One region of the Mitsuokella apri genome, then DNA from elsewhere that is predicted to be linked to it. Evidence: riboswitches for the same ligand, from Rfam matches in the RefSeq annotation. Region 1 holds a riboswitch; the other holds the start of a gene.
The links. Region 1 has a riboswitch for thiamine pyrophosphate ahead of thiC (phosphomethylpyrimidine synthase ThiC). Riboswitches for the same ligand answer to the same signal wherever they lie in the genome.
Positions count from the first base shown of each region.

Region 2: linked by a shared signal. The riboswitch ahead of thiM (hydroxyethylthiazole kinase) and the one ahead of thiC (phosphomethylpyrimidine synthase ThiC) in region 1 are both predicted to bind thiamine pyrophosphate.

Region 1 is NZ_JBHYRS010000003.1:166,931-174,887, reverse strand. Features, by position in the region: gene ACE419_RS05820 (CBS domain-containing protein) at 1-62, opposite strand, end outside; gene ACE419_RS05815 (helix-turn-helix domain-containing protein) at 320-715, shown strand; gene ACE419_RS05810 (M48 family metallopeptidase) at 755-1,837, shown strand; gene thiC (phosphomethylpyrimidine synthase ThiC) at 1,930-3,237, opposite strand; TPP riboswitch at 3,281-3,380, opposite strand; gene ACE419_RS05800 (phenylacetate--CoA ligase family protein) at 3,539-4,555, opposite strand; gene ACE419_RS05795 (Hsp20 family protein) at 4,702-5,148, opposite strand; gene ACE419_RS05790 (DUF438 domain-containing protein) at 5,284-6,738, opposite strand; gene ACE419_RS05785 (radical SAM family protein) at 6,878-7,957, opposite strand, start outside.
Region 2 is NZ_JBHYRS010000003.1:62,113-70,069, reverse strand. Features, by position in the region: gene clpB (ATP-dependent chaperone ClpB) at 1-950, opposite strand, end outside; gene ACE419_RS05400 (UbiX family flavin prenyltransferase) at 1,133-1,699, opposite strand; gene ACE419_RS05395 (thiamine phosphate synthase) at 1,793-2,497, opposite strand; gene ACE419_RS05390 (MTH1187 family thiamine-binding protein) at 2,494-2,817, opposite strand; gene thiM (hydroxyethylthiazole kinase) at 2,855-3,721, opposite strand; TPP riboswitch at 3,797-3,893, opposite strand; gene ACE419_RS05380 (hypothetical protein) at 3,906-5,024, opposite strand; gene ACE419_RS05375 (anthranilate synthase component II) at 5,179-5,748, opposite strand; gene trpE (anthranilate synthase component I) at 5,729-7,228, opposite strand; gene trpA (tryptophan synthase subunit alpha) at 7,264-7,957, opposite strand, start outside.

The DNA of each region.
Region 1 (7,957 bases):
CGGATTGATGCATCTTTTTTGACCGTAATGACGTTCTTCGTCATAATATCCTTAACCAACATATGAAACACCTCAATTCCTGATAATCATCGAGAGCATTCCCTCTTTGCTTAAGTATTCGCTATCTTTCGACAACATTCCTGCTGGAAAGAAAAAGTTGGTAAAATTCCTCTGACAACTCGTCATAATATGCTTGTTTTTTTCGCACTTTGCTCTATAATGTAACTAAAGTATGCTTCTTGAAATATCTATCGTTTATTTCAATAGAAATGGATGTTCGGTATGATACTTTTAAAAGAAGTATTAGAGGTATACTGTTATGATGAACAGAAAAGATATGAACCAGATCATCGGCAATCGTGTACGTCAAATACGGGACACCCATCAATATACACGGGAGCAGGTTGCAGAGTGGGCGGATATCTCGCCGCAGTTTCTGTCCGATATCGAGCTCGGCAAGAAGAGCATGACCTCCACGACCATCGTCAAGCTGGCCAAAGCTCTGCAGATCAGCACAGATTATTTACTGCTTGGCAAGACGAGTCTCGCTAAAGGCCCCGACCGCATGAAGAAGCTGCAGATTCTTGCCTCCTCTCTGCCAGACGAAAAAATACCGATTGCCGAAGACATGATGCGCGTTTTTCTTAGAGCTGTTGACGCAAACGAAACGAGCTCTGATGCCAAAAAACAAAATAAACAGCAAAAGAAACGCTGAGAATGCTCTTATCATCTCGACGAGAAAGAAGGATGCCGTATGCATGCGAGAAAAACTTGGCAAAAAAAAGCTGCTGCCATTTTGACAGCAGGCGTTCTGATGGTCCCGGGGGCCTATGTACTGGCGCCGGCTCCGACGGCTCAGGCGGAATTTGGTCTTGGCAGCATCATTGGCGCGGGCATCGAAGGTGCCATTGCGCACGCACAGCTGACGCAGACACTCAAGAAATACAATGACTCCGAAGAAGGACGTCAGGAATTTTTCGAAGAGATGAAAAAAGAATACGGCGTCAATAACGACTATGCCTTAAACAGCAGGATTGATACCATTATGGCGAACCTGACTGCCGGCATCGGCGCGGTCGACCCGACCATCTACGATAAGCCATACAATTATTTCATTAATAAGGATACGAGCTTCAACGCGTTCTGCACGCTCGGCCACAATATGAGCATCAACACCGGACTCTTCAGCGTCCTGACCAACGACGATGAAATTGCCGTCGTGCTCGGCCATGAGATGGGACACGGACAGAAAGACCATCCGGCCAAGGGCGCGCGCCGCAGCCTCAACATGGCAATTCTCGGTGAGGCGACGGGCACGACGCTCGGCAGCATTGTCACGACGGTCATCAACAACCGCAACATCACGAAGCCGATGGAACGCGAGGCCGATGCCCTCGCCTTTGAGTACATCACGCATACGAATTACAACCCCGGTGCCACGGCAGCAGTCTGGCAGCGCGTCATGGATAAAGAAAAGACGCAGCCGACGGCCTTCCAGCAGTTCATTTCCGACCATCCGTCCGACGGCGACCGCCGCGATGCGTATGTCAAGAAGCTCTACGAATACAGCAACAAGCATGTGACCGCCAAAGATGGCACCGTCAAAGTCAACGGCAAAGATTTTGTCACGCCGGCAGCCTCGGGGGATATGTCCGGTGCAGAGCGTTCCTACTTTGTGCTCGGCAATCTCGCGGCCGCTTACCACAATGGACATAACAAAGAGAAAGCCTATGTGGACGGCAAGACCGTCATGCTCGGCGCACAGCCCATCATGACGAGCACGTACGATGATGAAAGTGCCGCGAAGCTTGCCGACCGTCTCAACAAAATCAAATAATAAAGCTAATAAGACACAAAAAAATTGCTGCTCATGACGGGCAGCAATTTTTTTGCCATTGGCCAGATGTCAGGCATCCATCTTTTGATGAATCAGTCCTGGCACGGGCAGTTTTCTTTATGGAAATATTTGTTGATGATCTCAACGGCGCAGTAATCACCGCACATCGAGCAGGCACCTTCATCCTGCGGATTGCGTGCACCGCGTTTTGCCTTGGCAAGGTCCGGGTCGATGGCAAGCTCCATCTGCTTGTTCCAGTCGAGCACCTTGCGCGCCTTGGCCATCTCAAGGTCCCACTCGCGCGCACCCGGTACGCCGCGCACGAGGTCCGCTGCATGTGCGGCAATGCGGCTCGTGATGACACCCGTATGAACATCTTCGATAGTCGGCAGGGCCAGATGCTCAGCCGGCGTGACGTAGCAGAGGAAGTCGGCGCCCGAAACAGCTGCCAGCGTGCCGCCGATGGCTGCCGTGATGTGGTCATAGCCCGGCGCGATATCCGTGACAAGAGGTCCAAGCACGTAGAACGGCGCCTTGCGGCAAATGCGCTTCTCCAGCTTCATGTTCGCTTCAATCTGGTCGTACGGTACATGGCCTGGGCCCTCGACCATGACCTGTACACCGCGTTTCCAGGCGCGGTCAACGAGTTCGCCGAGCGTGATGAGCTCTGTCAGCTGCCCGCGGTCCGTGGCATCGGCCGTGCAGCCCGGACGCATGCCGTCGCCAAGGCTGATGGTCACATCGTATTTCTCGCAGATATCAAGGATATCATCATAATGTTCATAGAGCGGATTTTCCATCTCGTTGTGGAGCATCCAGCCGGCGATGAACGAACCGCCGCGGCTCACGATGTCCATAACACGGCCCTGACGGCGCATGCGCTCAATGGCCGAACGCGTGACACCGCAGTGCAGCGTCATGAAATCGGCACCATCTTTGGCCTGCTGCTCAATCGTCTCAAGAATATCCGTATCCGTCATCTCGACGACAGCGCCGTGCTCGCGGATGGAACGGACCGTAGCCTGATAGAGCGGCACCGTGCCGACCATGATGGGCGAATGTTCGATGATGCGCTGACGCGAAACATCGATATTGTTGCCCGTCGAAAGGTCCATAACGGCATCTGCACCGCAGCGCACCGCTTCGTCGAGTTTTTTGAGCTCCGGCTCAATGTCCGGGAACGTGCTCGACGTGCCGATATTGGCGTTGACCTTGACGCGCAGGCCTTCGCCGACGCCGCGCGGACGCAGGTTTTTGTGGTTGATGTTCGCACAGATGGCAATCGTGCCATTTGCCACGCGTTCGCGTATCGTTTCGGCCGGAATATGTTCTTCCTCGGCAACGATCTTCATCGCATCGGTGATGCGGCCCTCACGGGCCAGCTGCATTTGTGTAGCCATAATATTCCTCCTAATAAAAAAGCCGTCCGGCGTACCGGACGGCAAAATAGCTTTGTCACTTCCCTACGCAGGTCTTAACCCAACAGGTTCCAAGGGTCGAATCCAGAGATTCTCTCAGCCAAGCGGCTCCCCCAGCGAATCATTCTTTTCCTATTCATATGATGAGCTTCACGATTGTTTCCTTATGGAACAATCAGCTTCATTTATTTTAACAAATCTGTCCTAAAGATGCAATACAAATCCATGACTTTTCCATGTTCATGCGTAATACGCCAAAAATGAATCATGAATGCCATAAACATCAGGACAGCAGCAGACGGAAACGTTTCTGCGTGCGGCCGCAGCTGCATGGAGCCGGCACAGACTCAACCTTAAGGCCCGTGCGCAGGCGAATGAGCGGCATAGCTTCTGCAGCCAAAGACGTCAGCACAAGCTCGCCGCAGCCATCAGCAGCAGGCTTCCGTGTCACAGGGTCTATGACCTCTGCCAGCGTGTAGTCTTCCTGCAGATGAAATGTCAGCGCCGCCGGCTCACAGGGCAGGAATGGTGCCGCCGTCCCGAGCTCCGGCAAAGCAAGCAGGTGATAGACCTTGGCAGCTGTCATTTCCTGCAGCGTGGCCACGAGACTCTCTGACGGGACCTCCGTATGCAGGCAGAGTATGCGGGTAAGAGGCATTTCACAAAGGCCGCTGCCTTTCTGCTGGAGGATGTCGTCGAGCTCAATCAGGCGTTTCGGCGTGCCGGCCAGTGTCTCTGCCGGTACAGAATCAAGTATCGCCGGCCAGATTCTCTTATCCGCGCCGAGCATCACAGCGGCTGCACCGAGGAATTCGCCCGCATAGTGAAAATCCATGAGACGGCTGTCCGCCCCATCGCCGAGTACAGCCGCGAGGGAGGCATTATGCAGGCCGCAGGCCACAAGACTGCGCGTCATCTGCTCGACATGATGCGCAATATCCCCATTGGTCGCAAAGTGCAGAAAGCCTGTTTCCTCTTCATTATACCCTTCATTATATTCTTCATCGGCAGACAGTCCATCACCGTCTTTCATATAAGAGATGCGCAGCAGGCTCGAAAGCGGCATCGTCAGAAAGTCAAAAGCCCTTTTCCCCTGCAGTTCTTCTTTTGCCAGCAGTGGAAAATTCTGCAGGTCGCAGAGATCCTGCAAGTTGCTAGCATTTATCCCTGCCTCTGCAAAGCGTTCCCGGTAGTATGAGCACTTTTCACCGGCCCAGCGCAGTTCCTTTTTTAGTTTTTTCAATTGCAGCTCATGCAGTGCTTCTGCAGAAATCTGTTCAATCGATGGATTTGCAAACAAAAAAATCGTCCTTCCCGTTCTAAATCACAAAACCACAAAAAATTTCCCTCCAGGGAAAGTGACATATCCTGCCAAAAAGCATTCTGCCTTTTCGACAGCCTGTCAGATTTCCCTGGAGGGGGAAACTTTAGGGAAACTATAAACTTTTATTTGATGTCAAAAACGGTCTTATTGGCTTCCGATGGTTCCTTCGGCAGAACAATGTGCAGGACACCGTCTTCAAAAGAAACACTGACCTCGTCCTTGACAATGCCGTCAATTTCAAAGGTACGTTCAAACGTGCCCACGCGGCGTTCGCGGCAGATGTACTTGACATCCATATCCGGGTCCGGGCGCTCGGCCTTGATGGTCAGGTATTCACGGGCATCATCGTACGATACGGTAATCTGATCCTTGTGGAACCCCGGCAGCTCGGCAAAAATTTCATAACGGTCCGGTGTATCAATGACATCGACACGGAAAGAAGAAAACGCCCCGCTGACACGGCCCAAGGGATTGCAAGGCTGCTCTGTCATGAAGTCAATTGCCTTCTCCAGGGCCTCACGGCCGCGCTCTGCATTTTCGCGGATATTGAATGGAATCGGTCTGATCATCAAAATCGCCCCCAAATCTTCAACATAAAATTTATGTTCTTTTTTTCGGTATCTCTATTATAACTAAAATGTCTGAAAAATTCAAGAAAAGCCAGTTCCTCCCGTTGAGAAACTGGCTTTTCTTTTCTATTTGTTTTATCTGTTCTTAAATTTATCCAGAGCCTTCTGGTAATCCTGTACGAATTCGACTGTACCCATGTATTCACCTGCATCGTCATAGACAGCTGCGTAGCGCACACCGATTGGACGGCCCATGATGCGGCGCCATACTTCCATGTGTGTGCGTTTCTTCGCCTTGAAGTCGAGCAGCATCTGACGCACGACGGGAATGATCTCCGGCGGGTGGCAGTTGTATACCTCACGTCCAAGAGCGGAGAGCGGACGCGAGAAGACTTTGCCCTCATTGAGGAAATAGCGCAGGATGTCGTCTTTATCGATGAATGTGATGTCAACATCGAGAAGTTTCAAGATGCCCTGCAGCTGACGGACGGTCAGCTCGCCTGTCGGCAGCTTGACTTTGCCATCGAGCACAGACGGCTCCACCTCTGCGTTCTTCTCTGCGAGCCACGTTTCTCCTTCCGGCCAGCGCGGCATCGTGTTGACATCGACAAAGGCCATGCCCATCTCGAAGAGGTCGCGGTACACTTCATACCACTGCTCCTGCGTAAAATAGCGCAGGGACAGCGGAAACAGGATGCGGTCCTCCTTGAAAATCATTTCGCGAGTGCGCGTGCAGACCTGATTGATGCGTCCCTTATATAACGGATAGTTTTCCGCGTCTTCTTTCAGTGCTTTCGTGATGGTGCCGAGCTCGCGCTTGATTTCATCATCCACGCCCCACATGACCTGGGAAGGTCCCGTGACACCGTAATCATAGAGAATTGGCATCAGGAGTTCTTCTTTTTTGGCGTAATGCGAGCGGACGGCATTGAGGCCTGCCACCATGCCCGTGATTTTGACCACATCTTCGCTGCCTGTCATCTCATGCTGAATGGCATCGAGATGCTGCATGAGCGCTTTATTCTCAAGCTTCAGGAGACTCAGGGGATGCCCCTCCGGCAAATCTTCTTCTGCGAGAAACTGCGAAGCAGCGGCAGCTTTATGCGTTTTTTCTGCCATGGCCTGCAGCTCGGCCTTTTCCATCTCATTGCGGTCATGGAAAAGTGCGGCATGAACATCGCAGAGTTTCTGAACATCTTTCAAAGGCACGCCGCCCTTGATGAGGTCCTGCTCTGCTTCGGCAATCTCCTCCGCACCGACATGCTCGAAATTGCGCACAAAGTCAGCGCGCACGGATTCGAGGGATTCGCCGTTATTGAGGCGTCCGACGTACTCGCGCAGCATAGTCTGACGCTGCTGTTCCTCGGCGCCGACAATCGTGAAGCCTTTCTTTGCGAGCGTCTCGCGGATTTTTTCCATCGGGATGCCCTTGACGACAGCGCCGCGCGGCAGCGTCATGATTCTGCCCATGAGCTTCAGGGCCGCCGGCTTCATGATATCCGTAAAGCCGAGTTCCGCAAGAATTTCCTTAAGTTCCGGATATTCCGTAACGAGTTCAGCAACACTTTTATTTAAATCAATCTTTTTCATATCATATGGCTCCTTCCAGGCGAGCTGTATCAAGATTTCGTTCTCTCTGTTATGAGATGATTATATTACAGGACTCCGCCTCTTAGTTGTACCATTTGTTACATAAAGACGCAGAACATGTGCGCATCCATCTGCAGGCTCATTTCTCGACGTAATGACTGAAGCTGCCGATGACGAGCTGCGGGAATTCGCGGTGCAGGACTTCCATAAAATGACGCGTGCCAAGGATTTTGCCCTGCGGCTCCGGCATGATGTCGAGGAAGGCATCAGGGTCGATGTTGAGATTGCGCACCTGAATCATCTGCACGGGCAGTTCGCGGAAGAAATCCTGCCAGGCCGCGAGTTCCTCCTCGCGGTCATTGAAACCGGGGAAATAGAGCAGATTCAGCGAGACATAAACGCCGTGGTCAAGAGCATAGCGAATGGAGTCCTTGACATTTTTCAGGTGGTAGCTTGCGCGGTAATAGGCATCATAGCCCTCATCGCGGGCACTGATGATGGAAACGCGCAGCGAATCGAGCCCGGCATCGACGATTTTCCTGATGCCCTCGGTCCAGCCCGCATTCGAGTTCATGTTGATCTGGCCCTTTTTCGTCTTGGCACGGATGAGCTTGATGCCTGCCGCGATATTGTCAGCAGCCAGTGACGGCTCGCCTTCGCAGCCCTGACCAAAGCTGACGATGCCATCGGGCGCGACAGACAGATGGTAAATGCCGACTTCCGCGATTTCCTCAGGCGTCGGGCGGAATTTGATGCGTTCCTGCGGCGACGGGCAGCATTCTGCCGGCTGCAGCGAAATACAGCCGAAACAGTTGGCATTGCAGACGGGCGAAGTCGGAATGCCGCACTCCCAGCGGCGGTAAAAGAGATTCTGCGCCGTGCAGCAGTGCCATTTTAAGGAGCAGCCGCCGACCTGCTCGACGATGCGGTTGCCCGGCAGATCCTTCTTCGTGCGCTTGACGAGCTTCGGCAGCTCCTTCGTATTATAATGAACGGGATCCCACTTGTCATTTTCATCCGTGTAAACAGCCGCACAGCAGAGCTCATCATGATAAACCACGACAGCCGTATAGCCGTAGAGCGGCAGGCGCTGTGCCTCTTCGGCGCGCTCATAAGCCGGCATGTAAAGCCGCGTGTAGCCCGCAGGCAGTATGGCAGCTACGGCAAGGCCGCTTATGGGCATGGTTTCACCATCGGGGCTCTGACCGACAGCCAAACG
Region 2 (7,957 bases), 100 kb from region 1:
TCATTGAGCGTCGTGGCACCAATGCAGCGCAGCTCGCCGCGGGCCAGCATCGGTTTCAGGAGGTTGCCGGCATCCATGGCACCTTCCGTAGCACCGGCACCGACGACCGTATGCAGTTCATCGATGAACAGCAGAATCTGGCCATCGGATTTCGCAATCTCGTTGAGGACGCTCTTCAAGCGTTCCTCGAATTCGCCGCGGTATTTCGCGCCGGCAATCAGGGAACCCATGTCAAGAGAGAACAACGTCTTATTTTTCAGGGATTCCGGCACATCGCCAGCCACGATGCGGCGGGCAAGGCCTTCGACAATGGCCGTCTTGCCGACACCAGGTTCGCCGATGAGCACCGGATTGTTCTTCGTACGGCGGGAAAGAATCTCAATCGTACGGCGGATTTCCTCATCACGGCCAATGACCGGGTCGAGTTTGCCGGCACGTGCAGCTGCCGTCAAATCGCGGCCAAATTTCTCAAGGGATTTATAACCTTCTTCCGGATTATCCGTTGTGACATTCTGCTTGCGGTTCTTGCGAATGGATGCCTGAATGGCCGACTTCGTCAGATGGAACTGACGGCAGATGTCCTGCACTTCAGAGCTGCCATCCGTGACAAGGGCCAAAAGCAGATGCTCTGTCGAAACATAATCATCTTTCATGGATTTGGCGTATTCCTCGGCACGGCCGAGTACGCGGACCATATCCATCCCCATGCCGAGACGGTCCGTGCCTTTGACGCTCGGGATTTTCGCGAGTTCCTGTTCAAGTCTTGCCTTGAGCATCGGCATATCCGTCTGGCATTCTTCAAAAATCGTGGCGAGCAGCCCCTCAGGTTCCTTGGCCAAGGCTAAAAGCACATGGGCCGACGTGATTTCCTGATGGTATTTCATTGCTGCGATCTGCTGAGCGGATTGCAGGGCCGCCAGCGTCTTCGCTGTATATTTTTCTTGTCCCATAATCTTATCCTCCATAATCGCTCTTAATTTCGTTGTGTATTCTGAAACTTTTCCGTTTCTATTTCCTATTATAACCATTAAAGTCAAAAAGTCAAATACTTTTTCTGACTTTTTGACTTTATTTTAAAAAATTTTTTCTGGCCGCCTCCTCAAACAAGAAAAAGGCCCGAATCTCCTAAGACTCAGGCCTCATCCCCCTGCCAGGGGACAAAATCACGATAACGGATATGGAATTGTAGCAGAATCTTGCCGATGATATGCTGAATCTGCTTCTCAACGGTGTCCGCACCATTGTAAAAAGTCAAGACGGGCGGCACAACGACGCAGCCGTAATCGGCTGCTTCCTTGATATTGCGCAGATGGATGCGGCTCATTGGCATCTCGCGCGGCACGATGACGACTTTCCGGCCTTCCTTGAGGCAGACATCCGCCGCCCTCAGCAAAAGATCGTCCGTGTAACCACTGACAATACCGGCCACCGTCTTCATGCTGCAGGGAATGATGATCATGCCGTCCGTCTCATAAGAGCCGCTCGAGATTGACGCTGCCAGATTCGCGTTGTCGTGCACAACATCGGCAAGTGCCCTGATTTCCTCGAGACTGACGTCCGTTTCATAAGGAAAAGTCACGGCCGCCCCCTTCGTGATGACAAGATGTGTCTCCACTTCGGGCAGCTCATGCAGCGCCTTTAAAAGCGCATACCCCATGATGACGCCGCTCGCCCCTGTTATGCCGACAATCAGACGCATAAACGCGCCTCCCTTCTTCTATCGCTTCGTATCTTCCTGTATCTGCCTCTATTTTACCATAGATACACGGAAGAAAGAAGGGGCAAAAACGTCTCAGGCCCGAGGCGACTTCTGCCAGACGGAGACAAGCTCTTTTGCCGCGGCTGCGGGGTCCTTTGCACCTGTCACGGCGCTGACGACGAAAAAGCCATCCACACCGGTTTTCTTGAGCTCCGGCAGGTCTTTGGCTTTGACACCGCCGCCGACGACGACCGGCACAGGGCTGATTTCATGCAGTTTTGTGAGTTCTTCGAAGCTGCGCGTGATGATATGGCCGTCAAGGTCGCGGCCGCAGTCTTTCTTTGTCGGCGTCTCATGCAAGGGGCCTGCGCCAAAATAGTCAATGTCTTTCGTATCGGCATGACGGACATAATCGAGAAGTTCATGCGTGCGCGCTGAAAGTCCGACAACAGAGTCCGGGCCAAGCAGTTTGCGGCAGACTGAAACAGGGATGTCACTCTGGCCGACGTGAATGCCGTCAACCTTGATGCCTGCGTCGCGTGCGGCGAGCACGACGTCAAGGCGGTCATCGACGAGGAGGACCACTTCCTTCTCCCTGCCCAAGTCCTTCAAGACCGCGGCAGCTTCGCCGCAAAGAGCGATAAGCTCCCGGGCCGAAGCTACTTTTGAACGGATCTGCAGGCAGGTAAAGCCATTTTCCACCGCCGCCCGTATGACATCCTTGACAGGACGTCCCAGTGTATTCTCAGGCCCCACGACAAAATAGGCCGAGATATCGAGTTTTTCACGCATATTCATTTTGCTTCATCCTCTTTATTTTCTTCTTTAATTTTCTTTTCCAGACGCTCGAGCTTGCCATGCATCATGTCGGTATAGCCCGGCCGGATATCGGCCTTGAGCACGACTTCCGTGCGGATGCCCTTATCCGCGAGGACCATCGTCGCGCGTTTGACGACGTCCATGACCTCGTCCCATTCGCCCTCGATTTCCGTAAACATCGAATTCGTGCGGTTCGAAAGTCCCGACTCGCGGATGACGCGCACGACTTCGCCGACATAAGCAGACATTTCTTCGCCTGTGCCGCAGGGCGCAATGGCCACGGCAATCAATGTATTCATGAAGATCCTTCTTTCCTATTATAATAGTCTTCCCGTCTCAAACCATATGAAACGGATTTCCCGCAATCTCCTCGGGTTTCGCCTGATAAAGCGCATCGAGGAAGTATTTTTCAAAAGTGCCTGGGCCGGCTGCCTGCTCTTCTGCCCTGCGGCCTGCGAGATTATATGCCTGCACAGCTGTCAGCGCCGCGATGAACGGCGATGCTTCGGCTGCATAAACAGCGGCAACACCGCCTAAGGAGCAGCCCGCTCCCGTGATTTTCGTGAAGAACTCCGAGCCGCCTTCACTCATGACAGTCGTCTGCCCGTCCGTCACAAGGTCCTGCTCACCGGAAACCGCCACTGCCCCATGAATGAACGATGCCAGTGCTTCCGCCGCCGGCCGCGCCGATTTGACGCTGTCCGTCGCATCGACGCCGCGCACGCCGGCTTTCTGCAGGTTCTCTCCGAGGCCCCAAAGATTTGCGAGAGCGATGATTTCCGAGGCATTGCCGCGCACAATGGCAGGCGGCAGGGCGCGGAAACACTGCAAAAGGCCCTCTCTGAGGCTGCCGATGCCAATGCCCACAGGGTCGAGAACCCACGGCTTCTTATGCGCGCGCAGAGCTCTTGCCGTGCGCGGCAGTGTTTCGGCATAAAATGGCATCAACGTGCCCATATTGATGTAAAACGCAGAGCCAGCTGCTGCCATGCCCTCCCCTTCATCCGGCAGATAGACCATGGCGGCCGAACCTCCGGCCGCGAGCTGGGCATTGGCTACGAGATTGATGGTCACCGTGTTCGTGACAGACGGCACGAGCGGACAGTCTTCCTTGGTACGCTGTACGGTCTCCCTGATTTTTCCCCGAATCGATTCCATTGTCTCTTTCATTTTCTTTTCGTCTATTTCTTCTCTCTGCTTCAATCCAAACGCCTCCTGAAAACAATCTTTATATTTTTCATCATCATGACAAAAAGCCCGCCTGTTGGCGGGCCTTCTTAAGCATCTCAATTTGCTCCCTACGCTGGTATTAACACAACAGGTTCTAAGGGTCAGGCTTTTGCCTTCTCAACACAAGGTTCCCCCGCAAAGTATTTTATTTTTCGCATCAGCCCGCCAGCGGCAGTTCAGTTGCCTTGGCATTGGCCAGAATCTCGGCTGGAACTTGCACATCCTCCAGGGCATTGAAGTCCCTGCCCTGCAGATGCAGGTCAACCGTGCTCTCACGGATTTCCTTCAGCATCTTATCGCGTTCCGAACGCGGCATATCGCGCCGTTTGACGATGATAGAAGCAGCCTTGCGGATGGGCTCGGTCAGATTGGCATGAACATCGGTCAGCAGGTTCTTTTCGGTATCAATCGTGACCGTATAAGTGAAGTCCGGCAGACTGCGGCAGATTTCCTCCGTCGTCTTCTTCATATTCTCATCCTTGCTCATGGGCAGCAGCTGCTCCTGCAGCAGTTTGCCAAAGGCCTTGCCGTCGACCGTCACCAGATAAGTCTGGCAGCTGCCGTCTTTGACGCCAAACTGCACATCCTTAGCGAGGTCCATAAAGCCATTCGTAAAGGCTGCAGACCAGAAATCGTTGACCTTCTTATCATTTGCCTTGCGCGGCGTAATGGATTTTTCCCATTCGCCATGCCCGAGCTTGCAATAAAAAGCAGTGGCTTTCTCCGTCTCGCGGATATAATAGGAAATCTCACGCTCAAAAGCCGGCGCCCCCGGCAGGATAAAGGTGATATTCATGCTGCCCTTGGCGCGCGTATACGGCTCGGACACAAAGGTAATATGGCTGGCCATGTTGGCACTGCCCGCCGGAGCCGATGTGGCAAGGTCCATATCATAAGTCCCGTTCTTCACTTCCGACAGATGGTCAAAAGCATCGTCAAGAGAAGCTTTCGCCGCCGGCAAAACAGCAGCTGGCTTGCTGCCGGCCTTATCTTTCTCTTCTGTCTTTGTTTCTTTTTCTTCCTGTGCCTCTTTTCCTTCAGACGTCTTTACTTCTGCCGCCTCATCTGCTGCAGATGCTGCCGTATCCGGCTTACCTGCCTCTTTCACATCCGAAGCCGATACAGCGTTTTCGGGTGCTGCCGCTGTGATTTGGGTTTTCCCAGCTGTCACAGCCGGCGCAGCCCCTGCCGGCGTCATGCCGTAAGGCGCAATAAGAAATGCCATACTGCACAGAGCGGTCATAATTGCTTTTTTCTTCCCCATTGCGAATTGCATGATATCTCACTCCTCTATTCCCTGCAGCCCGCAGAACCATCTGCGGCACTGCTTTGATTTTGATACTGTATGATATTCTCTAAAAAAATAGAAAAATCCTTCCCGAAAGAAGGATTTCCTTTATTTCTTTATTTTTATGAACGGGAAGAATGTCTCAGGCTAAATGGTTCAGGAAATTCTGCATCATGATTTTGCCCGTTGGCGTCAGAATGGATTCTGGATGGAACTGGATGCCCTCGATATCCTTTTCCTTATGGCGCACGCCCATGATGGTGCCATTTTCCAGTTCACTCGTGACTTCGAGACAGTCCGGCAGGCTCGCGCGGTCAATGATCAGCGAATGATAGCGGCCGACTTCGATGCCCTGCGGCAGTCCCTCGTAAAGGCCTTTGCCGTTATGGCGAATGGGCGAAACTTTGCCGTGAATGATCTCGCCGGCCCGCACGACCTTGCCGCCGAATACCTCGCCGATGGCCTGATGCCCAAGACAGATGCCGAGAATCGGCACTTTGCCGCCAAGCTCACGGATGACATCTTCGCTGATGCCCGCATCCTTCGGCACGCCGGGGCCCGGTGAAATCACGATGCCCTCGTAGTTTTTGGCTGCAATCTCTGCGACGGTCGTCTTATCGTTGCGGATGACCTCGACTTCAGCACCGAGCTCTGCGAGCAGCTGGTAGACATTATAGGTGAAGGAATCGTAATTATCTAAAAGCAACAACATCGTTTTCGACCTCCTCCACAACTTCAAACAGGGCTTTCGACTTCTGCAGGATTTCCTGATATTCTTTCTCCGGCACGGAATCGGCGACAATGCCGGCACCGGACTGGATGACAGCAGTATCATCGTTCTCAATGCGCATCGTGCGCAGCGTAATGCACATATCCATATTGCCGCAGAAATCCATATAACCTACTGTGCCCGAATACGAATTGCGCTTGACGGGCTCGAGTTCATGGATGATTTCCATCGCACGCAGTTTGGGCGCGCCGCTGACGGTGCCGGCTGGGAATGTCGCACGGAGAACATCCATCGGCGTATAACCCTTCTTGAGCTTGCCGACGACCTCGGAAACCATGTGCATGACATGGCTGAAATACTCGACTTCGCGAAGCTTCGTCACGCGCACGCTGCCCGGCTCGCTGATGCGGCCGATATCATTGCGCGCGAGGTCGACGAGCATCGAATGCTCCGCACATTCCTTCGTATCGCCCTGCAGGTCTTTTTTGAGGGCTGCATCTTCGGCCGCATCTTTGCCGCGGCGCCGCGTGCCGGCAATCGGGTACGTGTAGACGCTGTCGCCTGCGACCTTGACGAGCATCTCCGGCGATGCACCGACGAGCTTAACAGGGCCGAAATTGAAATAAAACATGTACGGTGACGGATTGACCTGACGCAGCCGGCGGTAGAAGTGGAAGCACGGCTTCGTGATTTTTTCACGGAACTGGCGTGAGGGTACAACCTGAAAAATATCACCGGCAAAGATGTAATCCTTGGCTTTATGAATGGCATCAAGAAAATCCTGCGGTGCCCTGCCAAATTTCTTGAGAAAATCAATTTTCTCTCTCGGCTTCGTTTTCGGCGCTGCCTGCGGCACGAGCGGCGCTGCGAGCTTTGCCTCAACTTCTTCTATCTTTTCACAGACCGCATCATAGGCTTCATCAGCATCGCGCCCCTTCGTATCGGCCAGACAGATGAGGCGCGCATTGTTGTGCAGGGCATCGTAAACGACGAGCACACGGCAGATCATGAACTGCCCTAAAAGCTCTTCATCCCCAAGCTCCATGCCGCGCACACGGTCAAATGTTGCGACGATATCATAATTGAGGTAGCCAACCATGCCGCCGTTTGCAAGTGGCAGCGAGGCATCCTCGACAGCGGGCTTGAATCCCTGCATGTACTGCTTGATGGACTTGACCGGCTCGCCCATGATGCATTTCATCAGACCGTTCTCATTGATCATCAGCTTATCTTTGAAGACCTGCAGACGGGCAAAGGGCTCAGCACCAATGAAGGAAAAACGGCCAAACTGCTGATGTGTCGTATCGACCGATTCCAGAATAAAGCCCTTCTTTTCCCCGACTAATTTATAATAGACGGAAACCGGCGTATCGAGGTCCATATTGATTTCTTTTGCCACAGCGATGAGATTCGTCTCCGCGGCCAGCTTGCGGAAGTCTTCCCGCGACGGCTTGATTTCCATGATACTCTCCTTCTTCCTGTTATTTTTCAGCCGCATCAGGCATGCTTGCCATATTTTTCATCAAGAGCCGTGCGCATGGCGTGAATCAGCTGCATAGCATCGTCGAATTTGCCATCGAGCAGGCGTTTTACCACGGCACTGCCGACAATGACCGCATCGCTGTGAGCTGCCGCATCCACTGCAGCTTCCGGCGAACCAATGCCAAAACCAACAGCCAGCGGCGTATCCGTGAATTTGCACGCTTTTTCGCAGACCCTGCCAATCGTGCTGTAATCGATTTTCTTGACGCCCGTGACGCCGTTGTTGGAAACACAGTAAATAAAGCCCGTCGCGCCCTTGCACGTCTCGGCCATGCGTGCTTCCGTCGTGCCCGGCGTGATGAATTCAGCCAGATGGAAATCGTGCGCCGCGCAGATTTTGCGCATGTCGCCGGATTCTTCATGCGGCACATCCGGCACAATGACGCCGTCCATGCCCGCTTCTTTGAAGTCCGTGACAAAACGCTCAAAGCCGTAATGATACATATTGTTGATATAGCCCATGCCAATCAGCGGAATATCGGAGAATTTACGGATTTCACGCACGATCTCGAGCTCTTTTTTGAGCGTCATGCCGTTTTTGAGGGCCACGACCGAAGCTGTCTGGATGACGGGGCCGTCGGCCATCGGGTCCGAGAACGGCAGGCCAAGTTCGATGACATCGGCACCGGCCTTTTCGGCCTCGCGGACG